Regions from separate parts of the Cobetia sp. 1CM21F genome, predicted to be linked through region 3. Evidence: predicted binding sites of a transcription regulator. Region 3 holds the regulator's gene; each other region holds the start of a gene.

Region 1 (10,355 bases), on a different contig from region 3:
TGACGGACATCAATCAGTACCTGAATTTTGTCCTCAAGCTGTTCTTCGCCTTCGGGGTCGCCTTCGAGATTCCCATCGCCACCTTCCTGCTGATCTGGACCGGTGCGACCACGGTAGAGGCACTGAGCAAGAAGCGCCCCTATATCGTGATCGCCTGCTTCGTGGTCGGCATGCTGCTGACACCGCCGGACGTGATCTCGCAGTCGCTGCTGGCGATCCCGATGTGGCTGCTGTTCGAGGTCGGCATTCTGGCCTCGCGCCTCTTCAAGCGCCGGCGTGCGGCCTCAGACGATGAGGCATCGCAGGACACGCCCTGAACGAGGCTGCCAGTAGTCGGGCATCAGAAACAGGGCGCCAGAATCAGAGCCTCAGAATCACAGCATCAAAACAGAAAGCCCCGCCGGGCCACCGGCGGGGCTTTCTGTTTCTGGGGGCTTTGTGTTTCCAGGGAGCTTGCTCACACCAGCCACGCGCTATCACGCCAGACGCACCGGCGTGTCGAGGTCAGTCCTGCTCGGCGGCACGCGCCTTGTCGTCCTCGATCCAGCTATCGATGCGCTCGACCAGCTTGAAGATGCCCTGGGCCGCTTCGCTGATGCGCTCCGCCAGCAGGTAGGCCGGGGTGGTGACGACACGGTTGGCGGCGTCGACGACGATGTCCGTCACCTCACAGCTCTTGTGCAGGCCGCCCTGGGCGCTGATCGCCCCGGAGACACTGGCATCGTTGCCGATGGTGACCGAGATGCCCTCACCCAGCAGCTTGGGCACCATCACCGGCGCGATGCACATCACGCCGATCGGCTTGCCGGCCGCGTGGAAGGGCTGCACCGCGTCCTGCAGGCCCGCGACGAGTTCGAGGTCCTCACCCTTGACGGCAAAGTCACACAGATTCTTGGCGGCGCCGAAGCCGCCGGGCAGGATCAGCGCATCGAAGTCGTCCGCTGACAGCTCTTCCAGCGGGCGCACCTTGCCACGTGCCAGACGCGCGGACTCGACCAGCACGTTGCGGGTCTCCTCCATCTCGTCGCCAGTGCCGTGATTGATCACGTGGTGCTGCGCGACATCCGGTGCAAAGCACTCATAGGCAATGCCCAGCTGATCGAGACGCAGCAGCGTCAGGGTAGTTTCATAGATCTCGGAGCCATCAAAGACACCGCAACCGGAAAGGATCAGGGCTACCTGCTTGGTCATGGGTTACTCCATTGACGATGAGCTGTGCGCGGCGATTGCCGGACAGGTCAGAAAAGACTAATACAAGCGCGTGACTGATTCGAATGCCGAGCCTGATTTCATGCCCAGCGTCATGCCCGGCGTCATGCCAGGCGCGAGACGCTTCAGCGGCACCGAAGCTGCGCGACCACCACGCGGCAGACAGTGACAGGCGTGCAGGCGAGGCATGTCACTGCGCATCCTCTCAAGACTATGGGCGGCCCTGGCACAACTCAAGTGCTGCTCCTCGTCCACTCGTATGCCATCAAGGCTCTGGTGCCGGAGGCTTGCCGCGGTGTCCGGACTCGTCTTGCAGCCCCACACACCCGCCCCATACGGGGTGTGCATGAGGCGCGACACCGCGACACATCTCCTGCGCCTGTGGCCACAAGTCAACGCTGATATACTGGATTGACCCTGCCACAGGGACGACGGCTCCCGTCACGGGCCACCCACTTGCAGGCCGCAAGCCAGGCCTTCTCGTCGCCCGACAGACGCCTTGTCGTCATGTTCAGCCCTTGCTGGCACCTCACGTGACCGGCCTTGCCCCATGACCGCTGGCATCACTGTAATATTAATGAAATATTATAGACCTAGACTGCCTGCGACCATCACGGGAGCGGACCACCCGACCCGGAGAGCATTTCTTGAGCCAACATACCCCGCGCCAGTTTCCTGCGACTCGTATGCGCCGTATGCGCAAGGACGACTTCTCTCGCCGCCTGATGCGTGAAAATCAGCTGACGGCCGATGATCTGATCCTGCCGGTCTTCGTTCTCGAAGGCTCCCAGCGTCGTGAAGCCGTGCCCAGCATGCCGGGCGTCGAACGCCTGTCCATCGACCTCATGGTCGAAGAATGCCGCGCCGTCCACGCACTGGGCGTGCCGGCCATCGCGCTCTTCCCGGTGGTCGATGCCGAGGCCAAGACGCTGTATGCCGAAGAATCTTACAATGCCAACGGCCTGGTGCAGCGTTGCGTGCGCGCCTTGAAGGAAGCGCTGCCGGAGCTGGGCGTCATCACGGATGTCGCGCTCGACCCCTACACCGTTCACGGTCAGGACGGCATCCTCGACGAAGACGGCTACGTGCTCAACGACCGCACCGTCGAGACCTTGATCAAGCAGGCGCTGTCACACGCGGAAGCCGGTGCCGATGTCATCGCGCCCTCCGACATGATGGATGGCCGCATCGGCTCCATCCGCGCCATGCTGGAACAGGAAGGCCTGATCAACACGCGCATCATGGCCTACTCGGCCAAGTACGCCTCCAACTACTACGGCCCGTTCCGTGACGCGCTCGGTTCGAGCGGCAATCTGGGCAAGGCCGACAAGCAGACCTACCAGATGGACCCCGCCAACAGCGACGAAGCCCTGCATGAGGTGGCGATGGACATCGCCGAGGGCGCTGACATGGTGATGGTCAAGCCGGGCATGCCCTATCTTGATGTGGTAACGCGTGTGAAGCGCGAGCTGGAAGTGCCGACCTTCGCCTATCAGGTCAGCGGTGAGTACGCCATGCACATGGCGGCTTTCCAGAACGGTTGGCTGGATGCCGACAAGGTCATTCTCGAGTCGCTGATGTGCTTCAAGCGTGCGGGTGCCGACGGCATCCTCACCTATTTTGCTCGCCAGGCGGCCGAATTGCTGGCGCAGAAAAACCGCCTTTGACAACCCCGGCCATTGCGGATGCGGCTGACCGGGATCATGGAGTTGATGATGGAACAGACGCCCAAGCAAGACACCGACACCAACACGGCGACCCTGCCGGAAGTCGCTGACAGTCGCGACAAGGATGCTGCCCCCAAGGCAGCATCCACCCCACGGGAAGGCGAGATCGAGCTGGCGGCGGATGAGCCGCCGGCTCAGGAACCGCTGCCCCTGCGCGTCAACCGGACGCGTACCGGTATCCATGCCAAGGCCACCCCCTCCCCCGAGGCTGATCTCGCTGATCCGGCGCTGTACTTCAATCGCGAGCTGTCCAACCTGCAGTTCAACATCCGCGTACTCGAGCAGGCCAAGGATACCTCGCATCCGCTGCTCAACCGCTTGATGTTCCTGCTGATCTTCACGTCCAACATGGACGAGTTCTTCGAGATTCGCGTGGCGGGTCTCAAGCATCAGATCGCCTTCGATCGCACCGACCCCGGCTGTGACGGCATGCTGCCGAGCAAGGTGCTCGATGAGGTCTCCCGCATCACGCATGAGCAGGTCGAACGCCAGTACCGCATGCTCAACGAGGACCTGATCCCCGCGCTGGAAGAGCAGCACATCCGCTTCCGTCGCCGCAATCAGTGGAACGATGCCCAGAAGGCCTGGGTGCGCGATTACTTCGAGGAAGAGATCCAGCCGGTCATCAGCCCGATCGGTCTCGACCCGTCGCACCCGTTCCCGCGCCTGGTCAACAAGAGCCTCAACTTCATCGTCGAGCTGGAAGGCAAGGATGCCTTCGGTCGTGAAGGTGGCCTGGCCATCCTGCCGGCCCCGCGCTCGCTGCCGCGTCTGATCCGCATCCCGGATGGCCTCGTCGAGCAGGGGTACACCGAATACGTCTTCCTGTCCTCGATGATTCACGCTCACGCCCAGGAGCTGTTCCCGGGCATGAAGATCAAGGGCTGCTATCAGTTCCGCCTGACCCGCAACGCCGACCTCTCGGTGGATGCCGAGGATGTCTCCGACCTGGCCTCCGCGCTGCGCGGCGAGCTGCTGGCGCGCCGTTACGGCGACGGGGTGCGTCTCGAGGTGGCGGACAACTGCCCGGAAGCGCTTTACACCTTCCTGCTCAAGCAGTTCGATCTGGAAACGCGTGACCTCTATCAGGTCAAGGGCCCGGTCAACCTCAACCGCCTGATGGAAGTCATCGGCGACGTCGGCCGCGAGGACCTGCTCTACGCCCCGTTCACTCCGGGCATTCCCAAGGCACTCAAGGGCGACAACAGCCTGTTCGATGCGATCCGTCGCGAGGACATCCTGCTGCATCACCCCTTCCAGTCCTTCTCCCCGGTCGAGAACCTGCTCGCCGAGGCGGCGCGTGACCCGAACGTGCTGGCCATCAAGCAGACCCTCTATCGCACCGGCGCCGACTCCAACATCGTCTCCTCGCTGGTGGAAGCCGCACGTCAGGGCAAGGAGATCACCGTGGTGATCGAGCTGCGGGCGCGCTTCGATGAGGCCGACAACCTGCAGCTGGCCTCACGCCTGCAGGAAGCCGGCGCCATCGTCATCTACGGCGTGATGGCCTACAAGACCCACGCCAAGATGCTGCATATCGTGCGACGTGAACACGGCGAGCTGCGTCACTACGCGCACCTGGGCACCGGTAACTACCATGCCAAGACGGCGCGCCTGTACACCGATTACAGCCTGCTGACCGCCAACGAGACGCTGTGCGAGGACGTCCACAAGGTCTTCCAGCAGCTGACCGGCATGGGCAAGCAGCGCAATATCGAGAAGCTGCTGCACGCGCCTTTCACGCTGCATGAGCGCATGGTGGAGATGATCGACCGTGAAGCGCGCAACGCCGAGAAAGGCAAGCGCGCCCACATCATCATCAAATGCAATTCACTGACCGAGCCCAAGCTGATTCGCGCCCTATACCGCGCCTCGCGGGCTGGCGTGCAGTGTGACCTGATCATCCGCGGCGTCTGCTGTCTGCGCCCGGGCGTGCCGGGGATTTCCGACAACATCCGCGTACGCTCGGTGATCGGCCGCTTCCTCGAGCACACGCGTACCTTCCACTTCCACAATGCCGGCCAGCCGGAAACCTGGTGCTCCAGCGCGGATTACATGGAGCGCAACATGTTCCACCGCGTCGAGACCTGCTTCCCGCTGCTCGACAAGAAGCTGGCCCAGCGTATCCGCAAGGACCTGGACACCTATCTGGTCGACAACTGCCAGAGCTGGCGTCTGGAAAGCGATGGCCACTACACCCAGCTGGATGCCGGCGACGCGGAACCGATCAGCGTGCAGGAAACCCTGCTGTTCGCCTACGCCGCCAAGGCCTGATCGCGCTCGCCAAGGTCAGCTCTCAAATCAGGTCAGCTCTCAAATCAGATGAGCTAAAGACAGACCGCTGGACTCTCGGCCCTCACGCTTGCGTGGGGGCCGTTGTCGTTGGCCCTCCCCACCCGCTTGATCGACCAAGCGCCCTCAAGCGAAGCGGGGCCAGGTTCAGGCGCATGAAAAAGCCCCCGTATCATCGATACGGGGGCTTCGCGTTCACACCTGACGCGCGGCTTACATCAGACGCCGATCTGGCCGCCATCTTCGCGCTGGATGACCACGGTCGCGGCGCGGGCACGCACGCTGCCATCGGTCTCGGCGGTGGCATCATCGCTCTGCGGCCAGTTGGCCGGATGCTGGATGTTGATGAACATCGCGGTCTTGTCCGGGGTGGTGAAGATCCCGGTGACTTCACAACCGTTCGGGCCCACCGCGAAGCGCTTGAGCTGCGCCTGGTTGTCGGCACCGATCACGGCCGCATCTCCCTCGGCCTGCTCGAGACCTGCCGGCACGACCGCCAGCAGCTGGTCATTGGTGACCTCGGTGATGCCTTCGTAGCCGTTGTCGGTCTGGATCCACAGGATGCTGTCCTGTCCTTCGCGGCCGTCGAAGTAGAGGCCATCGGGACTGGCGAACTCGTTCATCTCGGTCAGGCCGGACAGGTTGTCGGCATCGCTGGCCGCTGCGCCGAACACGAAGATCTCCCAATCGAAGGCCGTGTGATCGCCCGCTTCACGCCAGCGGATGATCTGACCCGCTTCGTTGTTGCCACGCGGATTGGCCGCGTTGGTCGGCGCGGTCTTGTAACCGACACCCGGCTCCTCGATGGCGGTGCCATCGTTGGTGAAGGCGGCATCAGTGCCTTCCTCGGTGCGCTTGGAGTTGTTGGTCAGCGTCATGTAGACCTCACCGGACACCGGGTCCACCGCACCCCACTCCGGACGATCCATCGGGGTCGCGCCCATCAGGTCAGCCGCATCGGTGGTGTGGATGATGATGCCAGCCAGGTCATCGGCCGCAAGCCCCAGTGCCTCGGCCAGGGTGCGACCATCCTTGGTCACGGCGTCCGGCGTCAGCTTGAGCCACGTGCCGGTGCCATCGGCGGAAAACTGGGCGACATACAGCGTGCCCTTGTCCAGGTACTTGTCGCCGATCGCCAGGCGGTCCTTGAAGTCACCGGCGCCACGGGCATCAGCGGCGTCCCACTTGGCGTCCGACACGAACTTGTAGATGTACTCGTTGCGCGAATCGTGACCGGAGTAGAAGACCACCGGCTCACCCTCGACCAGCTTGCCCGGCCAGCAACCTTCGTGACGGAAGCGGCCCAGCGCGGTGCGCTTGATGGCCTGCTCGCCGGTGTAGGGGTCGATCTCGACGATATAGCCGAAGGTCCGCGGTTCGTTGCGGTAATCCTTGTCGGCGCTGTCTGCCGTCGGCGTGTTGTCGAAACGCGCGAACTCGCCATCGACTTCACTGGCATCCCCGGCGGCGGTTTCCCAGCCATAGCGGCCACGCTCGGTCTCGATGCCGATGCGGTTGTCATCGAGCTGACGATCGCTGCGCTTGACGAAGTAGCCCGGCCAGTTCTCTTCGCAGGTCAGGTAGGTGCCCCACGGGGTGTAGCCGTTGGCGCAGTTGTTGTTGGTACCACGGGTGCGCATGCCATCCGGCGAGAAGGCCGTCTTGACGTAATCGCTGCCCGCTACCGGGCCGCTCAGCTTCATTTCGCTGGCGCTGGTGTAGCGGCGGTTGTAGCGCGAATCGCCCACCACTTCCCACTTGCCGTTGCTGGCCTTCTTGACCTCGACGATGGTCACGCCATGGGCATTGATCTCGGTGCGCACTTCATCGGCCGGACGCTTGCCGGAATCCGCATTGGTCGCGCCGCCCTTGGGTGCCCACAGAGCATCCTGATCGATGTATTCGTTGTTCATGACCAGCAGGAAGTTGCTGGAGGCCGTGTCGTCACTCAAGGCGAAGTTGTGCATGCCATCGTGATGCATGCCGACGGTGTTGAGCTGGATCTCCGGCGTCATCGCCAGGTCCTTGCTCCACTTGGGTGCCTTGGCATTGAGCGGCGTACCCCACGGCGCCAGCACCTGTGCGGTATACCCCTTGGGAACCACGACTGCATCCGTGCGTGAACCCTTGATCGATTCGAAGGCCAGTGCCAGAGCCGTCTTCTCGCCCGCAGCGTTGCTGGCGGCGTTGGCCGTGGTGCTCAGCCCCGCAAGACCGAAACCACCCAGCATGCTGGCAGCCGCCATGCCCAGGCCACCCTGCAGGACACGACGACGCGAGATGTGTCGTTCGATGACGGATGAGAACGTCTCGTTGCTGCTGGGATTAAGCAGGCGATGGTCTTCGATTTCCTTGCTCATGTCGCTTCCCCGTAGTCAGGTTTCGGGTTGTTCTGTTCAGGCATGCCCCTTGAGGGCATGCCGAAGGCAACAAGAGTGATACGCGAGCCCGATGACAATTCCGTGACGAACGGGCAACAAGGGCAAGAGACGACAGCGCCCAACGGCCTTTCGACCGTTGGGCGCTGGGGACTTCAGGACAAGCCGACAAATTCAGCAAACATCAGGCAAGCGCGACGTCATCCTTCCATCGAGGCGCGAGTCTGGCGTTTGATCTCAGGCCTCGCGCAAGCGCTCGGCGGCCAGGCTCAGCAGGTGCTCGGTGGTTTCCCAGCCCAGGCATGCATCGGTGACGGACACGCCATGACGCAGCTGGGAGAGCTTCTCCGCTGCCGGCAAGGCCTGCTTGCCTTCATTGAGGTGACTCTCGAGCATCACGCCGATCAAGGCATCATCCCCCGCCAGGCGCTGAGAGAGCACATCCAGCATCACTTCGCTCTGGCGGCGGTGGTCCTTGCGGGAATTGGCGTGGCTGCAATCGACCATCAGACGCGGCGTCAGGCCAGCGCCTTCCAGCTCACGCCGGCAAGCGGCCACCGAGGCGGCGTCATAGTTGGGCTGGCCATGGCCGCCGCGCAGCACCACATGGGTATGCGGGTTGCCCGCGGTCTCGATCAGCGCCGGACGTCCGCTGTCATCCATGCCGAAGTGGCGATGCCCATGCGCCGCCGCCCCGATGGCCTGCACGGCGACCTCGACGCCTCCGTCAGTGCCGTTCTTGAAGCCCACTGCACAGCCGAGGCCGGAGGCCATCTCGCGATGGATCTGCGACTCGGTGGTGCGGGCGCCGATGGCCGCCCAGCCGAGCAGGTCTTCCAGGTAGGCGGCGGTCAGCGGCTGCAGCAGCTCCGTCGCCACCGGCAGGCCCAGCTGGTTGATCTCGCGCATCAGCTCGCGTGCCTGACGCAGGCCGGTGGCCATGTCATCGCTGCCATCCAGATGCGGATCATAGGCCAGCCCCTTCCAGCCCACCGTGGTGCGCGGCTTCTCGACATAGACACGCATCACCAGCTTGAGGCGATCACGTACCTGCGGCTCGATCACCGCCAGGCGCTGGGCGTACTCGCGCGCGGCCTTGAGATCATGGATGGAGCACGGCCCGACCACCACCAGCAGACGATCATCGTCGCCGGCGAGAATGGCGTTGATCTCATCGCGATGCCGGCGAATCTGGCCGGCCAGGTCGGCGTCCACCGGCAGCTGCTCGCGCAATTCGCTGGCGCTGGGCAGGGCTTCACGACTGATGCGTCCGGGTGTGGTCGGTGTCTGGGCGGCATCAGAGCGGGTCACGGTGGCGTTCTCGGCAGTCAAGGGGTCAACAGTGGCGTCGGCAGTGTGCGGGTTGGCGGTCAACACGCGTTCAAGGCTGGCGTTCATGGTCTTCTCTCCTGTGATGAAGCCTTGGCTCCATCACGCAATATTCATTCTGACAGACAGGGACTTCGCGAATCGTCACCCCGGTGTTGCTCGCCCTGCCCCGCGGTGACAGCGGAAAGAGGCAGGACGCCGCTAAATCGCCAGCGCCAATAACCATGCACGACCCGAGCGGAGGCAAGAGAAAAGCGGGTAGTCAGGATAGTGGTGCGCATGGTCATTCCTCTCGTCATTCATGCTGCAATCATTGTCGGCACGTTAGGGTGACATGCCTCTCGTCATGGATTTCGCAAGGCCCGAAACGCAAGAACCCCCGGCCGTGGCTGCGACCGGGGGTTCTTCAAGGTGGTGGCAGCCCGTACGAGACAGGCGCGCCGTAACCTCAGGCGCGCCCCTGTGTAAACCAATACCAATAGCCGGCCGCACACGCCGCCGTCACGACCTGGCCCGAAGGGCAGGCAGCGACAGTGAACGGGCGGTGGCTGGTGGTCTGATTCATGGGTCGGGCCGGTATCCAGTAGTGACGATGAAAATGGTGATAGGACTATCCTTGCACTCCAGATCGTCCTGCGCAAGCGTGAACCGGCAACAAACCTTTGCCCGCACGCATAAAGAAGGGCTATCAGCCTGAAGTGGCATCAGTATAATCTTTGGTTGTCGAGCAACATGATCGGCAACACGCATTCGTCCAGCGGTGCCTGACACCGCGCCCACAGCTTGGAATGCATGCATGCAGGATTCCCGAAATGATGCACTGATTGAGTATCTGTCGGGATGCGCCCGGCAGGATGCCAAGGCACTGGATCAGCTCTATCGAGCAACCAGTGCGCATCTATACGCTCAGTTGCTGCGTATCTTGAGACATGAGGCATCCGCGCAGGATTGTCTTCAGCAGGTCTACATCCGGGTATGGGCCGCCGCCGCCCAGTATGACGCCGGCCGCGCCCGCCCGATGACCTGGCTCGGCACCATGACCCGCAACATCGCCATCGACTGGATACGTCGACAGCGACCCAGCGAGCATGACAGCGATGAATTGATCGCCGCCATGCCGGGGCGGAGTGATATCGAGGCAGATGTCGACCTGGCCCAGCACAGTGGTGAACTCCACCAGTGCCTGGCCGAGCTGAATGACGATCAACGCCGCGCCCTGGAACTGGCCTACTTCGAAGGCCTCACCCACCAGGATCTGGCCAATCAACTGGACCAGCCCTTGGGCACCGTCAAGAGCTGGGTCCGTCGTGGACTCGAGAGGTTGAAGACATGCATGAGTCATTTGATCTGAGCGACCCGGAACTGCGCGAAGCCGCAGCGGGCGAATATGCGCTCGGCACATTGACACGCGACGAGCGCG
Region 2 (10,355 bases), on a different contig from region 3:
GCGATCACGACGACAGGCATGCCAATGTTGCCCAGGGCGGCACACAGAGTCGTGTTTTACTGGCCGATTCGTCGCGATTTGCCAACACATATACGGGGCATGCTATTTTTCCCTTTTGAATCAACATCTTGAAACGTCTCCTTTGCAAGACAATCCCGCAAGGGGTGGGGGAAAACTGCGACACCTACGCAAGAACACCCGCTGATCAGCCCTCATCGAGGGGGTCATCAGCGGGTGTTCTCTGGGCGATTCACACTGACAGGCAAGAGAGGTGTGACTAGAGCGACTTGAGCAATACCTTGGAGTTACGCGCCGAGTTGTAGGCCTCGCGACGCATGGGCGGCAGGTCTTGCAGGCCGGCCGACACGAAACCGTGCTCGATGAACCAGTGGACGGTATGGGTCGTCAGCGCATACAGACGCTCGACGCCGGCGCGACGCGCGCGCAGCTCGATCTCGGCCAGCAGCTGCTCTCCGCGCTGTCCGCGGCGATAGTCATCATGCACGGCCACGCAGGCCAGTTCGCCCATGGCGGCGTCACGGCTGAGGTGCAGCGCCGCACACCCGATGACCATGCCATCGCGCTCCAACACCACATAGTCGTCGATCTCATGTTCGAGACGCTCCCGCGAGCGGGCCACCAGGATGCCACGCTGCTCCAGCGGCCCCAGCAGCGCCAGCAGACCACCGACATCCTCGAGGCGCGCCTTGCGCAGCTGCTCGTAGCCCTGACGCGTGATCATGGTGCCGATGCCGTCACGGGTGAACAGCTCGCCCAGCAGGGCATCACGGTCGCGCCAGCTCAACAGGTGAGTGCGCCCGACGCCGCGCCGTGCGGCGCCACAGGCAGCGGCCAGATGGCGCGACAGCTCGCTGTCGTCATCGCGGGGCGGCGCCATCAGCGCGGCTTCCTCCGGATTGAGCTGACGCAGCAGCTCACCATCTTCGCCGAACAGGCCCTCCCCTTCGCCAAGCAGGATCAGCTTGTCAGCGGCCAGCGCCACGGCGGCGTGTTCGGCGACCTCAGCGGCGTCCAGATCGAACACCTCGCCGGTGCTGGAATAGCCCAGCGGCGGCAGCACGACGATGGCCTGCTGCGAGAGCAGCCCCTGGATCGCCTCACTGCGCACGCGGCGCACCTCGCCACCATGCAGGAAGTCGACGCCGTGACGCACACCCAGCGGCTTGGCCATCACCAGATTGCCGGAGACGGCGGAGAGCTCCACGCCATGCAGCGGCGTATTGGGCAGCCCCTGGGACAGACTGGCCTCAAGGCGCAGACGCAACGTGGCGACCTGCTGCTCCAGATGGCCGAGAATCTCGCGCGTCACCACCCAGCGGCCCTGATGACGGTCCGCCTCGATACCGGCAGCCTGCAACGCCTCGGCCACCTGCGGGCGCACCCCGAACACCACCACCAGCTTCACGCCGAGGGTATGCAGCAACGCCAGATCCTGTATCAACTGCGTTCGTCGTGACGAGGACAGGGCATCGCCCTCGATCAGAATGACGAAGGTGCGGCCGCGATGGGCATTGATATAGGGAGAGGAGTTGCGAAACCAGTCCGCGAAGGGGAAACGCGTGTTCAAGAGCCAGCTCCGGGCAGGAGAGAGGGAAAATGGCATGTCAGGCATGCCCATGAATCATCATATCAGCGCCGCAGCCTGCACGGCGAGCGGTGCCCCCTGACATCCATGTGTCAGACACGAGAAAGGCGACCCGAAGGTCGCCTTTCTCGTTTTTCCAATTCAGCTCTGGATCATGCGTCGGCTTAGCCGAACATGCCCTTGAACATGAAGAAGAACAGGATCGACAGGATCGCGCCGGCCGGCAGAGTGATCAGCCAGGACATCACGATGGTGCCGATCACGCGCAGGTTGAGCGCTGCCATGCCGCGTGCCAGACCCACCCCCAGCACCGCACCGACCAGGGTGTGGGTGGTGGAGATCGGCAGGCCGGTGCCGGAGGCCAGCACGACGGTCGAGGCGGCGGCCAGCGTGGCCGCGAAGCCGCGTGACGGCGTCAGCTCGGTAATGCCGGTGCCGACAGTGGCAATGACGCGACGACCATAGGTGACCAGGCCGACGACGATACCGCCGCCACCCAGCACGAGGACCCACCACGGCATGCTCGCCTTGGCGCCGATCTGACCGGCAGAGTCGACGACGCTGATGATGGCCGCCAGCGGACCGACCGCATTGGCCACGTCGTTGGAGCCGTGGGCGAAGGCCATCGCACAGGCGGTGAACATCATCAGCAGGCCGAATACCTTCTCGACGCCGCTGAAGTCGAAGTCGTCACCGGTGGCGCGATTCTTCTCCTTGAGGCGTGAACGCGCGACCTTGCGCTCCATCAGCACGCCGATACCCATCACGATGGCGCCGATGACGACGGCCAGCAGCAGGCTGGATTCGAAGCTCAGGTGCAGGCCGACATGCTTGAGGCCCTTGACCATGGTCACCATCGAGATGATGAAGCCGACCAGGAACATGTACATCGGCACGTAGCGCTTGGCGGCCGCGAACGGGTCTTCGTTGTCGAAGATCAGCGTCTGCACGGACTTGAACAGCACGAAGGCGATGGAGCCCGCCAGCAGCGGCGAGACCAGCCAGGAGGCCGCGATCTGACCGACCTTGGTCCATTCGACGGCATCCACGCCCAGACCCGCAGCGGAGAAGCCGACGATGGCGCCGACGATGGAGTGGGTGGTCGAGACCGGCCAGCCCTTCATGGAAGCGATCAGCAGCCAGATACCGGCGGCCAGCAGCGAGGCCAGCATGCCGTAGACCAGGAACTGTGGATTCTCGATCAGCAGTGACGGGTCGATGATGCCCTTGCGGATGGTGTCAGTCACCTCACCACCGGCAAGCCAGGCACCGAGGAATTCGAAGATCACGGCGATGATGATCGCCTGCTTGATGGTGATCGCCTTGGAACCTACCGAGGTTCCCATGGCATTGGCGACGTCATTCGCACCCACACCCCATGCCATGAAGAAACCGAACAGACAGGCAAGAATGACGAGCACATCGCCGTATTGAGCAATGATGGACATAGAAGACTCTTGGACAGATGGCAGGACGTCCTGATGGCGCTCAGCGCGCCATCAGGATCTGCAGTCGGGTACCGACCTTTTCCGCTTGGTCAGCCACATCGCCGACCCAATCGATGATCTTGTAGAGGAAGATCACATCGACGGGCGGGAGACTGGCTTCTAGCGAGAACAGGGTCTGGCGGATGGCGATCTGCTGTTCGTCGGACTGCTTCTCGAGCTCATGCAGCTCGTTGATCAGCTTGTCGACCAGCTCGCTCATGTTGCGCCCGAAACCGGACTCGACGAGGTCTTCCAGTTCACCCAACGCACGACGCGCCTGGCAGACCGATTCGACCGCAGTCTTGAGATACTCACGCATGGCGGGCACCAGTGCGGTGGGTATCTGCATATGACGACCCAGCATGATCCCGGCGATGTCCTTGGTGACATTCGCGATGGAATCCTGGACATGGATCAGCTCGAGAAGGTCGGAGCGCGAGACCGGCAGGAACAGCGAGTTGGGCAGGTTGAGACGCAGCTGCGTCTTCAACTCGTCCGCTTCACGCTCCAGACCACTGATGGTCTTGCGAATGCTGGCTGCCTGCTCCCAATCACCCTGCTCGCAGGCGTCGAAGAAGGTCAGCAAGTGCTGGGCGCACTCGTCGGTCTTGATGATGTGGGTGTGCAGCGCCTTGAAAGGCGAGCGCCCGAACATCGAAGAGAAAGGGTTGGTCGTTACCATAGTGGCCGTCGGCGTTAAGGATTGACGCGCGGAGTGTAGCAAAGCCTTTGTGACGATCACATAACTTTCATCGTAACGTCATGATACCGCCATGCTGTTGTCATTCACGCAACAACAGCGGCAGTTCGGGGGAACACGAAGGATTCCAGAAGAGAGATTGTCATGCAGCGGCAGGACCCGTGGTCGCTGGCTTTATCCACTGTTCGTAATATAACCAAGGACGTGACGACAGGCAATTGCTGTCACTTCAATGTCATCATGCTGTCATATAAGTGTGATTCTGCCGACAGGCCGATATCCCGCATGCCCTTCCGCCCTCCCCGTGCTTGCCTTGCCGCGGGCCAGGCGCGAGCATGAGACACACGAGCCTTCACCACCATGCACCACGCTTGCCGAAGGCTCTGCGGTCCTGGCGCCGCTGTCACCCTCATCCGTCAGCATCTGTCTTCTTTCATCCGTACAGGGAGTGCCCATCATGGCGCAGGAAATCGAACTCAAACTGGCACTGTCTCAACCCGTCATTGATCGCGATGCCATTCTGGAGACACTGGCGAGCATTGCAGAACTGGCAACGGTCGCCCCCAGGCGGCGCTGGCTGGCCAACACCTACTTCGACACCCCCGAGCATGCGCTGGAGCGCGCGCGCATGGCGCTGCGTCTGCGCCAGAGCGGTGAGGATGCCGACAGCACGGGCGCCCTGCGCCAGACGCTCAAGACCAGCGGCGAGAGCCATGGCGGACTGCATTCTCGCGGCGAATGGGAGTGGGAGCTGCCCGAGGGCCAGACCGGCCTCGACCTCGACGGCCTGCGTGGCCTGCCGCCCTTGCAGGCGCTGGAAGACGGCGCCCGCGAGCAGCTGCTGAGTGCACTCGCGCCCAGTTTCAGCACCGATTTCGAGCGTCATGCCTGGCAGATCGACGTCAAGGCGACACGCAGCGACGAGAATGTGAGCGACGAGCAGGTCACCGTCGGCGTCGAGATGGCGCTGGACCTGGGCGCGGTGAAGGCCAGTGGTCGCGAAGTGGCCATCCAGGAGATCGAGCTCGAGCTGACCGGCGGCGAAGAACTCGCCCCCGAGGTGAGAGAAGGCGTGCTCTGGCAGCTGGCGGATTCACTGGCCAGCCGCCTGGCACTGCGCCCGGCAGATGCCAGCAAGGCCAAGCGCGGTGCGGCGCTGCGGGATGGCGAATGGCATGAGAAGACGCTGGATACCGCTGACCCCGGCGCGCTGCTGTCCGCCGCCATCGATGCCCTCGATGCCCACGCCGACCGCCAGGCGAAAGACGACCTCAAGTGGCACGCGCATGCGCTGGCCGCCCTGTCGGCCCTCGCATCACGACTGGCCGCCAGCCAGCATCCCGGCCATATCCACGCGGTGGCGCTGGTCGAGGCGCTGGAAAGCAGCGACGGCGACGCCTCACAGGACTGGGCGACTCGCGACTTCGGCCAGCACAGCCTGTCACTGCTCGCGACGCTGCGCGGCTGAACCTCAAAACGACACTGACTGCCCAGCCGCCAGGCGCTAGACCACTGGCTGATGGACAACAGCCGGGCAGTCACTGAAGGTCACACACTGAGACATCCCCGATACGCCCTGACATTCATCCGGCGTCGTCACGCCCGTCAAGGAAGCCTGCATGCCTGAACGCCAGGGCCCTGCCAATGAATATGGCAGCACGCCGCAAAGCCCCCCAGCGACACCCTCGCACCCCAGCGACTACGAGCCCGCCACGGGCCGCCTGCGCGCGCGGCTGTTTCACTGGATCTTCGAATCCGATACCAAGGCGGCCAAGGCCTTCGATATCGGCCTGATCCTGATGATCTTCGCCAGTGTCGCCGTGGTGATGCTCGACAGCGTGCCCTCGCTCAATGCGCAATACGGCGAGCTGTTCCGCATCATGGAGTGGGGCTTCACGATCATCTTCACGCTGGAATACGCCGTCCGCCTCTACTGCCTGAAGCATCCCGGCACCTGGGCCAAGGGCTTCTACGGCGTGCTCGACCTGCTGTCGATTGCCCCCACCTGGCTGTCGCTGCTGATACCGGGCGCCCAGGCCCTGCTGGTGGTGCGCGTACTGCGTGTGCTGCGTCTGTTCCGCGTGTTGCGCCTGATGGCCTTCGTCGGCGAGGGCCGCATGCTGGTCGAGGCCATGACGCGCAGCCGGCGCAAGATCCTGCTGTTCTTCATCACCGTGCTCAGCATCGTCACGGTATTCGGCGCTCTGATCTATCTGATCGAGCCGCCCGAGGCCGGCTTCACCTCCATTCCCAAGGCGCTCTACTGGGGCGTGGTGACGCTGACGACGGTGGGCTATGGCGACATCGCGCCCATCACGCCGCTGGGGCAGTTCATCTCGGCGCTGATGATGATTCTCGGCTACTCGATTCTCGCCGTACCCACCGGGGTGTTCTCGGCCGAGGTTCTCAACGGCCTGCGCATGCAGCAGACCAGCGACGAAGCCTGCCCGGGCTGTGGTCGTGAAGGCCATGATCGCAACGCCAAGTACTGCAAGTTCTGCGGCACCTGGCTGGACGAGGATACCCGCGACCCGCGCGAGCCTGAACCTGAGACAGAGCCGGATCCCGAATCTGCGCCTGACGCAGAGACGCCATCGGACGATCAGCCAGAACCTCCCGATAGCGGGCCTCCCGAGAGCGGGCCTCCCGACCGCGACCGCAGCTGACGAAGCCGAGAATCACTCAGCACACGACAACGCCCGGAAATGACAATGCCTCAGAAATGACAACGCCCCCGCGACCGCAAGGTCCGGGGGCGTCTTCGTATGCCAAGGCGATGTCAGCGCCGTGAAGCGCTACGCTGTCGCGATCACTCCGTGAAGCTCGAGATATCGCCGCGCCCTTCGCGCACGATCACCGGCGGCAGCTCGCGCAGGTCCACCACACTGGTGGTCTCGAAGCTGCAGGCGCCGCCGTCGATGACCAGATCCAGCGCGTGTCCGAAGCGCTCGCGAATCTCTTCGGCGTCCGTCATCGGCAGTTCCTCGCCCGGCGGAATCAGCGTCACGCTCATCAGCGGTTCGCGATGGGTTTCCAGCAGGGCGTGGGTGATGGCGTGGTCCGGCACGCGCACGCCGATGGAGCGACGCTTGGGGTGCAGCAGCAGGCGCGGCACTTCGGAAGTCGCCTGCAGGATGAAGGTATAGGCGCCCGGCGTGTGACTCTTGAGCAGGCGGAAGATGGCGTTGTCGACCTTGGCGTAGGTGCCGATTTCCGACAGGTCAGAACACACCAGGGTGAAGTTGTGCTTGTCGTCCAGCTGACGCAGGCGCTTGATGCGCTCGATGGCCTTCTTCTCGCCCAGATGGCAACCCAGCGCGTAGCCGGAGTCGGTCGGATAGGCAATCACGCCACCCTGCTGGATGATGGCGACGGCCTGATCGATGAGGCGTTTCTGGGGATTTTCGGGATGAATCTGGAAGAACTGTCCCATGCGGTGCTCCTTGCGTCTGGGCGCCAGCCCGGCAGGCGGACTGGCGTCACGGTGATCTCTTGATATCACATGGAGGCAGCGTCGGCCGCAAAAAAGGGCGCGATGCGCGGATGACACCACACGGGCGGTACCTTGGTGCGGGGCGGCGGACTCATACTGCCGGGTGCCAGCGGGCCGCCGGGGAAGTGGAAATCACTGCCGACGGAGGCGTAGAGCCCCAGCTCATCGAGCTGACGCGCCAGGTCACGCGCGCGATCGATATTCTGGAAGCCGCTGACCAGTTCCGCGCCTTCGCCACCGGCGGCAATGAAGTCACGCAGCAGCTCGCCACGCTTGGTGCGGGTCAGCTTGTAGCGCATCGGGTGCGCCATCACGGCGATACCGCCATCGGCACGCACCCAGCCCACCGCCTCTTCCATCTCCGGCCAGTGCGCCTTGACGTCGCCTTTCTGGCCCGCGCCAAGGTGCCGTTTGAAGGCGTCCTGCAGGTTGCGTGCAATCCCGGCCTCGACCAGCGCGCGGGCGAAATCCGGGCGTGACAGCGGGCGGTCGCCTGAGCCACTCAGCGTGGCCTGTTCCCGGGCGCGCTCGAAGGCATTCTCGAGCCCGAGCTTTTCCATGCGCGTGGCGATCTCGTGGCTGCGTCGCTCACGCGCCTCGTGCTGCTGCTTGAGGCCGGCACTCAGTGCATCGCCGGCGCCCTCGGGCATCAACGCCACGATGTGGATGGTCTGGTTGCGCCAGCGGACCGACAGCTCACAGCCGGGCAGCAACGAGATTCCCTCGGCGCGGGCGGCCTGCTGGGCCTCGAAGATGCCTTCCATGCTGTCGTGATCAGTCAGTGACATGCGTGACAGACCGCGCCGCGCGGCCAGTGCCACCAGCTCTGTCGGTGCCATGCCGCCGTCGGAGGCGGTGGAATGCATGTGCAGGTCGATGTCCGGCACCTCGATATCGGAATCGAAGCGCTCCGGCAGCGGGCGAAACTCGATCGGCTTGCGGGATGCGGAAATCGGCGAAGAGTCGGACAGAACGTCGGACACGGGGAACCTCTCGGGATGAACGTCTGTGCCACGCGATGCCTGAGATGCAGGCGATCCAGCGGGCCAGACGTCGGGCAGTATTGGCTGCGATGCGCGCCCGGACACACAGGGGCTTTGTCAGCAGGCAGCAATGGCGGCAGAATGAGCACATGCAGGCAGGGGTGCGCCGCTGGTGTCAGACAGGATACCACTCGCACAGGCCCTTGCCTTCCCGACGGCTGCGTCGTCGTGTTCAGGAGTGCGCATTACCCATGAAGATGTTGCTCGACTTTCTGCCGATCGTGATCTTCTTCGCCGTCTACAAGATGACTGGCGACATGATCATGGCTACCGCCGTGTTGATTCCCGCGACCCTCGCGCAGGTGCTGTACATCTACTGGCGCCACAAGCGCGTCGAGAAGATGCAGCTGGTCACCCTGGCGCTGGTCGTCGTGCTGGGTGGCGCGACCGTGCTGTTCGGCAACAGCTCCTTCATCCAGTGGAAGCCCACCGTGGTCAACTGGCTGTTCGCCGTCGCCTTCCTGCTGTCGCCGCTGTTCGGTGGCAAGCCGCTGGTGGAGCGCATGATGGAAAAGGCGATTCAGCTGCCGCGCCCCATCTGGCACCGCCTCAATCTAGCCTGGGTGGTATTCTTCCTCGCCATGGGCGGCCTCAACATCTACGTCTTCAGTCACTATTCGGAAGACATCTGGGTCGACTTCAAGCTGTTCGGCATGCTCGGTCTGACACTGCTGTTCGTCATCGTTCAGGGCGTCTACCTGTCCCGTCACATGGTGCAGGCCCCTCAGGAAGAGAACGCTTCCTCGACCAATTCTCAAAAGGATGATTCGTGATGCTCTACTCCATTGTCTGTCAGGACGTCGAAGGTAGCCTCGAAGCACGCATGGCGGCGCGTCCGCCGCATCTGGCACGTCTGGAGGCGCTGCACGCCGCCGGTCGTCTGGTCATCGCCGGCCCCAACCCGGCCATCGACAGCGAAGCTCCGGGCGAAGCCGGCTTCAGCGGCAGCGTCATCATCGCCGAGTTCGATTCCCTCGAAGACGCCCAGAAGTGGGCCGATGCCGATCCCTTCGTCATCGCCGGTGTCTATGAAAGCGCCGAAGTGAAGCCCTTCAAGCAGACCCTGCCCTAGCCCGGCGCCCGGCCGGTCATCTGACCGGCGGTTTCTCACAGACGACGGACAGCCTGGCTGTCCGTCGTCTGCGTTGCAGGCCTTGCTCTGCCGCTGCCTCGCTGTGCTGCTCTCCCGCTCGACCTCCTGCCAGGAATGCCCGTGAACGATCACCCTTCCTCTCCTCGCCAGCCCGCCCCCGGCCAGTCAGCTCCTGATCAGTCAAATTCGAATCAGACCGCCTCGTCAGCCCGAAAGACTTCGCCGCAGGCAGCCTCGGGCACCGCGGCCCGCAAACCTGCCACGACGCCACCGAGCGCGATCGAGCCGGTCACGGCGCCCGGCGTGGTGCCTAACGTACCACTGGCGCCACTGGCGGCACTGGAGGAGGCGCAGCTCGAGTGGGACGACACCGCGCCACAGGCCACCGATTACGGCGATGTGTACTTCTCGATCCACGATGGCCGCGCCGAGACCGTGCACGTCTTCCTCGACAGCAATCGTCTGAGCGAGCGCTTCCGTGACTGGCGGGAAGCGCGCCCCTTCGTGATCGGCGAGACCGGCTTCGGCACCGGCCTCAACATCCTGTGCGCCGCGCAGCGCTTTCTGGCAACGGCGCCCGCCGAGGCGCGGCTGCATGTCGTCTCGGTGGAAAAGCACCCGATGCGCGCCGCGGACCTCGAGCGGGCGCTGTCCGCCTGGCCGGATCTCGCCTCACTGGCGAAGCCGTTGGTCGCTCAATGGCCCGCCGCCGTCCTCGGCGTGCACCGCCTGTGGCTGGATGAGCGCATCACCCTGGACCTGCACTTCGGCGATGCGGTGGAGCGCCTGTCGCGCCTGGAAGGTGGCGTGGATGCCTGGTTCCTCGATGGCTTCTCGCCGTCGAAGAATCCGCAGATGTGGTCACCTGAGCTGTTCGCGGCCATGGCGGGTGTCTCGCGCCCCACGGCGACCTTCGCCACCTTCACCGCCGCG
Region 3 (10,355 bases):
GCAGGGAGTGCATGAGGGAGTCCAGGAGAGAGCGTGTCATGAAGTGTTCCGTGACCAGGGCGCCGGGCAGCGCATTAGACTTTAGATTTATATCGCTAGCATAACACCCCGTTCTGCCGTGTCCGAGAGCCATGGTGCATGCAAGCGTTGGCGGGCGCGTCGAATGTCGAATCGCCGCGACGTGCCACTCTGAAGACTCCTGACCTCATTGGCTTTCATGGAGAATACCGATGCATCCTCTTATCGAACGCGTCACTGGCTCCCTCGGGCTATCACCGGAAATCGCCGAGCAGGCGGTCGGCATGGTTCTCAAGTTCGTGCGTGAGCAGGGGCCGGATGGCCCGGCCGCTTCACTGCTGGGCGCCATCCCGGGGGCGGAAGGCCTGATCGGCAGCGCAGGCGAGGAAGCCGCCGAGTCCGGTGGCGGTGGCCTCATGGGCGGCCTGATGGGCGCCGTCAGCGCCTTCACCGGCGGCAGCGGTGGCGGTGCGCTGGAACTGGGCCAGAAGCTGATGGGGCTGGACCTGAACATGGACCAGGCGCGCGGCGTGGCCGATGAGACACTGAGCTATGCGCGCGAAGAAGCCGGCGATGGCGTGGTCGATCAGGTGCTCGAAGGCATTCCGGGCCTCAAGCAGTTGCTGTGACGCCTCGAGGGCGTTGAGAGGGTCTTCTCGAACAGCCCCTCGCAAGTAAAGGCTCGCGACAACTGCTCGTGACAAAACAACGCCCCGCTGATTCTCTCAGCGGGGCGTCTTTCGTTCATGCAGGCACGGCACAGGGTCATTCAGCGAATGCGCTTGAGCAATGACTGCAAGCGGTTGAGCTGGGCCGAATCGCCGACCAGCCGCACGCGCTGGTCCATCAGACCTTGCAGGAAGGCACGCGGCGAAGGCTTGAGCAGAAAGGCCACCGCACTGTCGCTATCGGCGAAGCGCAGCTCAAGCTCGGTATCCACCGGCAGGCCACTGCCCGTGGTGACGCCCGCGTGGGACATGCGGTAGTGACGCGCGATGCTCATGTCTTCGGTCGCGACACCCCAGTCCAGCGGACGCTTTTCCAGCTCGGCACGAAATTCGGGGTCACGCTTGAAGGCCCGCTTGAGCAGCAGACCCAGCACCCACAGCAATATCTTGAGCTTCATGGTGTCATTCCTTGAATCGCGAAGCGTCGGTCACGCAGGCCATATGAAAATGCCACCGGCCCCGCAGGGCGGAACCGGTGGCATCAGCATGACAGCCGACAGGGCTTTTTATGACGACGATTGAAAGCCATGGCGACAGCCACCCCGGGTCTGCGCTGAAGCACGAGCCGAGGTTACTTGGTCACTGCATCCTTCAACGACTTGCCGGGTTTGAAGGCAACGGTCTTGCTGGCCGGGATGGTCAGCGGCTTGCCTGTCTGAGGGTTCTTGCCGGTACGCGCCGCACGCTGGCGCACGGTGAATGACCCGAAACCGATCAGTGAGACGTCATTGCCTTTGGCCACGGTATGAGTGATCTCGTCGAGAATCACGTTCAGTACCTGACTGGCCTTGTCCTTGGATAGATCCGCACGCTCGGCGATGGCCGCAGCGAGTTCTGGCTTGCGCATGAAAAGCCCTCCTGGTTTGGCATTCTGCACGGGCGGCCAAGCCGCCGTTTCCATTGTTGTTCTTGCACTTGCTAGCGGTGGCGTATGGCGGCGACGCAATCCGCTCCCGGCAAGCTTTGCCGTATCAAACCTGTCGATGGCAGCAACCTGTCAGACGACGCCCGCTGAGCAGCATGTCTGACGGAGCATTCACTATCGTGCCTGACCGCGCTGGCAGCAAGGGATTTACGACCATCGATCATGGCATCGCCTAGCCTAGCAACGGCGGCGCCTGCCGCGCTAGCTCGACTTTCCTGCGAACGGCGACGCCTGTCAACGCATATCCAATCAAGCGTTCGTTCATATCCAGTGCACGCGCTTCGAGGTCATCGCCTTCACCGGTGATTTCCCAGCGTGCCACGGCCGAACGCGGCGGATAGGCCACCACCGGCAAGGCCGGTGTCTTGACCAGCACCGGCCACGCCTTCCAGTCGAGCACGCTCGGCTCACCACACAGGTTGGCTGCCAGGGTGCGCGCGGCCATCTGCAGCGGCTGAACGTACATGGCATTGACGCCCTCGACACTGGCGCAATCGCCCAGCGCCCAGATATGCGGCTGTGAGGTGGCCAGGTGGCGGTCGACACGGATGCCATCACCGCCGGCGCTCAGGCCCGCGGCCTGCGCCAGACGAATGCGCGGCGCCAGCCCGGTGGCCAGCAGAACCACGGAGCCCGTCAGGCGACGACCGCTCTGCAGACGCACCTCGACCGGCGCGGCCTGGCGCTCGGCCTCCTCGCCTGAGCTGGCGGCGATGGTCTCGACCATCTCGCCCTGGCGACGCGTCACACCGAGTCCATCCAGCGCCACACCCAGACGCTGCCCCAGCGCTTGCGGCAGCAACCCATCCAGCGGAGTTTCCTCAGGCGCGACCAGCGTGACGCAGTGGCCGGCGGCCGTCAGATCATTGGCGTATTCACAGCCGACCAGTCCGGCACCGACAATTACCACGTGCCCGTTTTCCCCGCGCTCGCGGGCCTTCGTCAGCGTCGCGCAGAAGGCCGCATAGTCGTCGAGGTCATTGATGCTCTGCACGCGTGAGGCCACTTCCGCGGCGACGGGGAAGGGACGACGCGGCGCGGCGCCGAGTGCCAGCACCAGCTCGTCATAGGCCAGACATTCCTCGCCCAGCCATAGCTGGCGGGCATCACCATCGATGGCAGTGACGCGTTGATGGGTACGCAGCTCGGCATTCAGCTCGTCCACCAGCGCCACCGGCGCCTGACGCGACAGATCGGTGGCCGACATCTTCTTGGCGAAGGCGGTGGACAGCATGGGCTTGGCGTAATCGTGGCCGCTGTCCTGGCTGATGAGTATCAGCCGGCTGTCCTTGTCACGCGCACGCAGCGCGCGCGCCAGACCAATGCCCGCCATGCCGGTACCAATGATGACAAGGGTGCGAGGGTCGCGCATGGCACCATCTCCTGAGATCGATCCGAGGGAAGCGCTGATGAAAGAGCGCCAGCAGCGTCCGTCATGAACGCCGATGAATGCGCCCAGCATACCAGCCCGCCAGCAGTGCAGGCATGCCTGAGCGGGAGGCCTTGCCGCCCGGCCATGCTAGACTCGCCATTTCGTCATCCTGACAGGGAATTCACCGTGGTCCGATGCCCAGCAGGCGAGCCTCATCACGCAGCGCTCACGCCACAGACCTCCACCTGTGAGGCGCCTCATTCGTCAGCCGAGTCCCTGTGCCAGCCTGCGCCTCGCTGGCCTTTGCCCACGCGCGTCATGCCCGCTGCTTCGGCGGCGGTGCGCCGCCATTGGCAGCCGGCTGCCGCACTGCAGGGTGTCATGCCGGCCGGCTGGTGGGCGTGGCTCTCCTCGACGGACTCGCTGACCCAGCGTCTTGCCAGCGCCATGCAGCAGCAGGATGAACGCGATGGCCAGCCCATTCAGGGCCTGCGCGTGCGCCTGCTGCTGCAGGACACCGGCCCCGCGCGGCTGGATGAGGCGCGCCTGCTGGGCATCGGCCCACGCCGGCATGTCTGGCGGCGCGAAGTGGCACTCTGTCATGGCGATACGCCATGGGTGATCGCACGCTCGCTGGCGGCGCTGGACCTGGCCCACGGTCACCGCCTCTCGACGCTGGGCGAGCGCTCGCTGGGCCATTGGCTGTTTCGCCAGCCCGACCTGACCCGCAGCGCCATCGATGTCAGCCGCGCCCCGCTGGTGCTTTCGAGCCCCAGGCCGCTGGCCCGCACCACCAGCCTGTGGATGCGCCGCTCGATGTTCTCGCATGGTCGCTTCAAGGTGCTGGTGCAGGAGGGCTTCACACCGGCCTTCCAGCACGCGCTGCAGCTGGCCTGAGCCTTGCGGCCGACTGGCCTCGTTTCTCTCTCTTCCCTTGCCCACTACCATCCGCCCAGGAGCCCCGATGACCGCGTCATCCACTTCCGCCGCTTCGCGTCCTTCCAGACTGGCCGACTACCTCGCCCTGACACGGCTGGACCGCCCCATCGGCACCTGGCTGCTGATGTGGCCGACCCTGTGGGCACTGTGGCTGGCGGCAGATGGCATTCCCGAGCGCACGACCCTGCTGATCTTCATCGCCGGGGTCTATCTGATGCGCGCCGCCGGCTGCGTCATCAACGACTACGCCGATCGCCATTGGGACAAGCATGTCGAGCGCACGCGAGACCGGCCGCTGACCTCGGGCCGCATTTCGGAACGCGAGGCGCTGACGCTGTTCGGGGGGCTGGTCGCGGCCGCCTTCGTGCTGGTGTGCTTCACCAACCTGACCACGGTGCTGCTGTCGATCGTCGCCGTGCTGCTGGCGGCCAGCTATCCGTTCATGAAGCGCTTCCATCATCTGCCCCAGGTGGTGCTGGGCGCCGCCTTCGGCTGGGCGATTCCGATGGCCTTCGCCGCGACGCTGGAGGAGGTGCCGACCTACGGCTGGTGGCTGTTCGCGGCCAACCTGATGTGGACGGTGGCCTACGACACCGCCTACGCGATGGTCGATCGCAACGACGACCTCAAGGTGGGCATCAAGTCCACCGCCGTGCTGTTCGGGCGTGCCGACAAGCTGATGATCGGCCTGTTGCAGCTGGGCATGCTGGTGGTGTTGATCGGCATCGGCCTGCAGCTGGCGCTGGGCATCTTCTACTGGCTGGGGCTGGCCGCCGCCGCCGTCACCTTCGTCTGGCAGCAACGTCTGATCCGGGAGCGTGAGCGTGCGCCCTGCTTCCAGGCCTTCCTCAACAATCATTGGACGGGTTTGCTGATCTTCGCCGGTATCGCCCTGGCGACCTGGCCGATGAGCTGACTCCTGCATAAACATTAGTATTATTTAATTTAAAGCGACCCCTGCCCTCTGTTGCTCCCCAGCCCACGGTTCATGCCTGCCTGCCGCGCCTCCAAGGCGGCTGGCAGGCTTGCGTGCAAGCTGCCATGCTGGCAGTTGTCATCTCGTTGTCATATAAGCGGGTTGTAATCGTCATCGACTTGTCATTCTGGCGCGTGCGCCGACTGCTGCATGGGATCTAGCGATGAGCTCCAAGACCGTACTGATTGTCGACGATGAATCCTCGATTCGCGAGATGATCGCCGTTGCCCTCGAAATGGCGGATTACCGCGTGCTGGAGGCAGACAATGCCCGGGACGCCCACGCCATCGTCGTCGATGAAAAGCCCGATCTGCTGTTGCTGGACTGGATGATGCCGGGCACCAGTGGCCTGGAGCTCGCGCGGCGTCTCAAGCGTGACGAGACCACCTCGGAGCTGCCGATCATCCTGTTGACCGCCAAGGGCGAGGAAGACAACAAGATTCAAGGCCTGGAAGCCGGTGCCGACGACTACATCACCAAGCCCTTCTCGCCGCGCGAGCTGGTCGCCCGTCTCAAGGCCGTGCTGCGTCGCACCACTCCCAAGGGAGTCGAGGAGGCGGTGGAAGTCGAAGGCCTGATGCTCGACCCGGCCAGCCACCGCGTCACCGCCCACGGCAACTCACTGGATGTCGGCCCGACCGAATATCGCCTGCTGCAGTTCTTCATGACGCATCAGGAGCGTGCCTACACGCGCAGCCAGCTGCTCGATCAGGTATGGGGCGGCAACGTCTATGTCGAGGAGCGCACCGTGGACGTGCACATCCGTCGCCTGCGCAAGGCGCTGGGCACAGGCCATCAGCATCTGATCCAGACCGTCCGCGGCACCGGTTACCGCTTCAGCGCTCAGGCCTGAGGGATTCATGCGCTATTGGACCAACGAGCTATGGCGCCTCGGCTACCTTGCCGGTGGCTTCGGCCTGATCGGTGGCCTGCTGGGCCATCTGGGCTGGGGCCTGGCGCTGGGTCTTTCGCTGTATCTGTTCGTCCATCTCAAGCACTTGAAGAGCCTCTACACCTGGCTGATCACCAATCCCCATGAAGAGCCGCCGCCCGGCGATGGCGTCTGGGGAGACCTGCTCGATCGTCTCTACCGCTACCAGAAGGGCCAGCGTCAGGCTCAGGAGCGACTGCGCAGCATCCTCAACCGTATCCAGGAATCCTCCGAGGCCATGCGCGACGGCCTGGTGATGCTGGACAACCACGGTGACATGGAATGGTGGAACAGCGCTGCCGAGCAGCTGGTCGGTCTCAAGGCCAGCCACGACCGCGGTCAGCACATCACCAACTATCTGCGTGACCCCGTCTTCATCGACTACTTCAATCGGCTGGCCTACCGCGAGCCGCTGACGCTCCAGTCGCCGCTGTCTGACAACCTGACGCTGCAGATCTCCATCACCCTGTTCGGTGACAACGAGCGCCTGGTCATGCTGCGTGACGTCACCCGCCTCTATCGCCTGGAAGAGATGCGCCGCGACTTCGTGGCCAATGTCTCCCATGAGCTGCGCACGCCGCTGACGGTACTGGCCGGCTATCTCGAGACCTACTCCGATTACGCCGATGACCTGCCACCGCGCTGGCAGCGTGGACTGGGCCAGATGCAGAGCCAGACCGACCGCATGCAGCATCTGGTCGAGGACCTGCTGACCCTGTCACGCCTGGAAACCGACGAACTGTCCGACAACGGTCGCTGCATCGACATGAGCGCCCTGCTCGGCCATATCCGCGACGACGCCGAAGGCCTGTCCCAGGGGCGCCACACCTTCTCCATCGAGGCCGATGCCAGCCTGTCTCTGCGCGGTGAGGAGCAGGAACTGCGCAGCGCGATCTCGAATCTGGTCTTCAATGCGGTGCGCTACACCCCCGAAGACTGTCATATCACCCTGCGCTGGAAGGCGGATGACCAGGGCCTGCTGGTCGAGGTGGAAGATGATGGGGACGGGATCGACCCGGTCCACCTGCCGCGCCTGACCGAACGCTTCTATCGCATCGACAAGGGCCGCAGCACCGCCACGGGAGGCACCGGCCTCGGGCTTGCCATCGTCAAGCATGTGCTGATTCGCCATCAGGGCCATCTGGAGATCGACAGCCACCCCGGCGAGGGTGCGCGCTTCCGCTGTCACTTCCCCGACGAGCGCGCCTGTCAGGCGAGCGCTCCCCAGGCCAGCAGTGCGCTAGCCCAGTGATGGGCTGATTCCGTGATGATCTGACCCGAACGCCAGCCCAACGCAGAACGCCCCGCAGCCACCTCGAAAGGAGGCGACTGCGGGGCGTTTCGTTTGGTCAATCAGACGACGCTGCGGCTATTTCAGCGACGAGCCAACTTAGCGACGAGCCAGTTCAGCGACGAATCAGTTCAGCGACAAGCCAGCTCTGCGACAGGCTGTCTCAACGACGCGGCGCCGGCAACTGACGGTAGTGGCTCTGCCACATCAGTACCGCCCCGGCGACGGCGCCCGGGATGAACAGCAGATTGGCCAGCGGCACCAGCGTCATGACGAACACCGCGGCGCCGAAGGTCAGTGAGGGCCACCAGCGCGCCTTGAGGCGCTGCTTCATGTCACCGAAGCTGACCTGATGGTTGTCCATCGGGTAGTCGAGGTACTGGATCGACATGCTCCAGGCCGAGAACAGCCCCCACAACAGCGGTGAGAGCAGGTTCAGGCCCGGGATGAAGCCGATGATGAACAGCGCGATCATGCGTGGGATGAAGTAGCCCAGCTTGGCCATTTCACGCCCCAGCGAGTCGACGCCGATCTTCATCAGGCCGCGATCATCATCGATCAGGGTGCCATCCAGACGATGCTCGACCTTCTCGGCCAGAATGCCGTAGAAGGGCGCGGCGATCAGGTTGGTCACCAGGCTGAAGGTGAAGAACACCACCAGCAACAGACTCACCACCAGCACCGGCCAGATCAACCAGCTGAGCCAGTCCAGCCACGCCGGTACCTTGAGCATCCAGTAATCGATCCAGCCACCGAACTGGTTGAACAATACCCACAGCGTGATGCTGTAGAGCACCAGGTTGATCGCCAGCGGTACGAATACGAAGCGGCGCAGCCCGGGGGTATAGACCATGCGGGTCCCGCGGACCAGCGCCGATACGGCATCAATCATGCGACGTCCTCGTCATCTCAAAAGAACCGGTCAGCCAGCGGGCTGACCGGAGCCACACCCTAGCACTCCCGCCTGCGCGGCGCAGCTGTCGGCCGCCTGACATCGCTCGCGCTCCCACGACGCAATCGCCCCGCGACCTGCCGGTAAGCAGGAGCGGGGCGAAAGACGCTACACAGGGGCAGGGAAGCGCGTCAGCTCACTTCTTGTCCAGGTCCTGCGGCTTCAGGTCATGGGTATCGGTGTGACGCACGTCCACGCCCTTGACCAGGAAGATGACGTACTCGGCCAGGTTGTCGGCGTGGTCACCGATGCGCTCCAGCGCACGTAGAATCCACATCACGTTGAGCACCGGCGTGATCTGGCGCGCGTCTTCCATCATGAAGGTCATCAGCGAGCGCATCGCGCTCTGATATTCCAGATCCACCGAGGCGTCTTCACGCAGTACCTTGAGGGCAAGGTCGGTATCGAAGCGCGCGAAGGCCGTCAGGGAGTCACGCACCATGCTGCGCACGTGCTGGCTGAGATGACGCACCTCGACCATGCCGCGCGGGCTCTGGCCGTTCTCGACCAGCGAGATGGCGTTGCGTGCGATCTTGCTCGATTCATCACCGATACGCTCGAGATCGGAGGTGGCGCGGATGACGGCCAGCACCAGGCGCAGGTCGGAGGCCGCCGGCTGACGGCGGGCCAGCACTCGGGTGCACTCGTCATCGATCTTGAGCTGCATGTCGTTGACAGCCTTGTCGTTGTCGCGCACCCGCGTGGCGGTTTCACTGTCGCCTTCCAGCAATGCCGTGACGGCATCCTGCAGCTGCTTCTCTACCAGTCCGCCCATGGCCAGCAGGTGTGTCTTCAGTGCATCCAGCTCGTGATTGAACTGCTCTGAGATATGCTTGCCGTGCGAATCGCTGGTGATATCCATTTCCCTCTCCCGGAAAGTCGCCCACCGAGTCAGGGGGCGTGACATGAATGACGTGACAAGTATGGCCCACTACTGACTGACACAGCGGGCTCCCCCTCAGCATGCCGACACTTGATTGCAGTTATGTTTCACCCATGGCGCAAAGGCGGTATCTGGCCGCCATCGTCAGCAATATCAGGGCGAAAAGGCTATCTGGCTGCACGTTCGCGCATGAGCGCGCTAACCGAAACGCCCCGTGATGTAGTCTTCCGTCTGGCGGCGCCGCGGGTTGGTGAACAGCTGATCGGTCGGGGAGAATTCCACCAGGCGGCCCTCATGCAGGAAGGCGGTATCGTCCGACACCCGCGCGGCCTGCTGCATGTTATGCGTGACGATGATCAGCGTCAGGCGCGAGCGCAGCGAACGGATCAGCTCCTCGATCTTGAGCGTCGAGATGGGGTCCAGCGCCGAGGCCGGTTCATCCAGCAGCAGCACCTCCGGCTCGACCGCCAGCGTCCGCGCGATCACCAGCCGCTGTTGCTGGCCACCCGAGAGCCCCAGCGCGCTGTCGTGCAGGCGGTCCTTCACTTCTTCCCACAGCGCCGCGGAGCGCAGACAGGATTCGACCTTGTCATCGAGGTGGCGCTTGTCATTCTCGCCGACCAGCCGCAGCCCGAAGGCCACGTTCTCGTAGACCGACATCGGAAAGGGATTGGGCGTCTGGAAGACCATGCCGATCCGGCGGCGCAGCATCGGCACATCCACGCCGCGCGCATGAATGTCCTCGCCCTCGAGCAGTACCTTGCCGGAAAGACGTGACTGTTCGTCGAGATCGGTCATGCGATTGAAGGTACGCAACAGGCTCGACTTGCCGCAGCCGGAAGGGCCGATGAAGGCCGTCACGCGCTTGCGTGCGATCTGCAGGCTGACGTCCTCCAGGGCGCGGCGCGTCTGGTTCTCCTTGCCGACACGTGCCTGATAATCGAGGCTCAGGTGGCGGGTTTCCAGGCAGATGTCCTCAGCCGGCCGCGCAGGCGTCTCCTGAAGAAACAACTGGGGCTTGGGCTGTTCAGAGTCACGCCTCATTCGGTGGCTCCCTTGTAACGTTGTGCCAGCATGTGACGCAGGCGAATGGCACTCAGATTGAGGCATAGAATCACGACCACCAGCACCAGCGCGGTCGCGTAGACCAGCGGCCGACTGCTGAAGGCGTCGCTGCTCTGGAAGGCCAGATCATAGACCTGATGCCCCAGATGCATGAATTTGCGGTCCAGATGCAACCACGGGAAGCTGTCATCCAGCGGCAGGTCCGGGGCCAGCTTGACCACCCCGACCAGCATCAGCGGCGCGACTTCACCCGCCGCACGCGCCACGGCCAGAAT

The links. The regulator PhoB, encoded in region 3, activates phosphate uptake and scavenging genes when phosphate is short. The targets are predictions, from matches to a motif close to TGTCATANNNNTGTCANA.
Region 1: a site for PhoB is predicted at 7,679-7,696, ahead of MSG32_RS15175 (PhoX family phosphatase). Genes of this name have one in related genera too.
Region 2: a site for PhoB is predicted at 4,027-4,044, ahead of MSG32_RS12315 (CYTH domain-containing protein). Genes of this name have one in related genera too.

Annotation. Positions count from the first base shown of each region.
Region 1 covers NZ_JALNTQ010000005.1:92,126-102,480, reverse strand. The annotation lists gene tatC (twin-arginine translocase subunit TatC) at 1-317, shown strand, start outside; gene elbB (isoprenoid biosynthesis glyoxalase ElbB) at 505-1,191, opposite strand; gene hemB (porphobilinogen synthase) at 1,857-2,876, shown strand; gene ppk1 (polyphosphate kinase 1) at 2,925-5,210, shown strand; gene MSG32_RS15175 (PhoX family phosphatase) at 5,447-7,588, opposite strand; gene MSG32_RS15170 (3-deoxy-7-phosphoheptulonate synthase) at 7,844-9,004, opposite strand; gene MSG32_RS15165 (sigma-70 family RNA polymerase sigma factor) at 9,732-10,286, shown strand; gene MSG32_RS15160 (anti-sigma factor) at 10,265-10,355, shown strand, end outside.
Region 2 covers NZ_JALNTQ010000003.1:215,449-225,803, reverse strand. The annotation lists gene argA (amino-acid N-acetyltransferase) at 278-1,588, opposite strand; gene MSG32_RS12325 (inorganic phosphate transporter) at 1,771-3,054, opposite strand; gene MSG32_RS12320 (TIGR00153 family protein) at 3,095-3,775, opposite strand; gene MSG32_RS12315 (CYTH domain-containing protein) at 4,251-5,261, shown strand; gene MSG32_RS12310 (ion transporter) at 5,413-6,459, shown strand; gene MSG32_RS12305 (L-threonylcarbamoyladenylate synthase) at 6,603-7,226, opposite strand; gene MSG32_RS12300 (PHP domain-containing protein) at 7,292-8,152, opposite strand; gene MSG32_RS12295 (septation protein A) at 8,521-9,102, shown strand; gene MSG32_RS12290 (YciI family protein) at 9,102-9,401, shown strand; gene mnmC (bifunctional tRNA (5-methylaminomethyl-2-thiouridine)(34)-methyltransferase MnmD/FAD-dependent 5-carboxymethylaminomethyl-2-thiouridine(34) oxidoreductase MnmC) at 9,726-10,355, shown strand, end outside.
Region 3 covers NZ_JALNTQ010000004.1:79,740-90,094, forward strand. The annotation lists gene yccS (YccS family putative transporter) at 1-40, opposite strand, end outside; gene MSG32_RS13555 (DUF2780 domain-containing protein) at 231-647, shown strand; gene MSG32_RS13560 (hypothetical protein) at 788-1,144, opposite strand; gene MSG32_RS13565 (HU family DNA-binding protein) at 1,318-1,593, opposite strand; gene MSG32_RS13570 (FAD-dependent oxidoreductase) at 1,844-3,043, opposite strand; gene MSG32_RS13575 (chorismate lyase) at 3,362-3,940, shown strand; gene ubiA (4-hydroxybenzoate octaprenyltransferase) at 4,008-4,898, shown strand; gene phoB (phosphate regulon transcriptional regulator PhoB) at 5,122-5,811, shown strand; gene phoR (phosphate regulon sensor histidine kinase PhoR) at 5,819-7,141, shown strand; gene cysZ (sulfate transporter CysZ) at 7,344-8,072, opposite strand; gene phoU (phosphate signaling complex protein PhoU) at 8,269-8,994, opposite strand; gene pstB (phosphate ABC transporter ATP-binding protein PstB) at 9,214-10,059, opposite strand; gene pstA (phosphate ABC transporter permease PstA) at 10,056-10,355, opposite strand, start outside.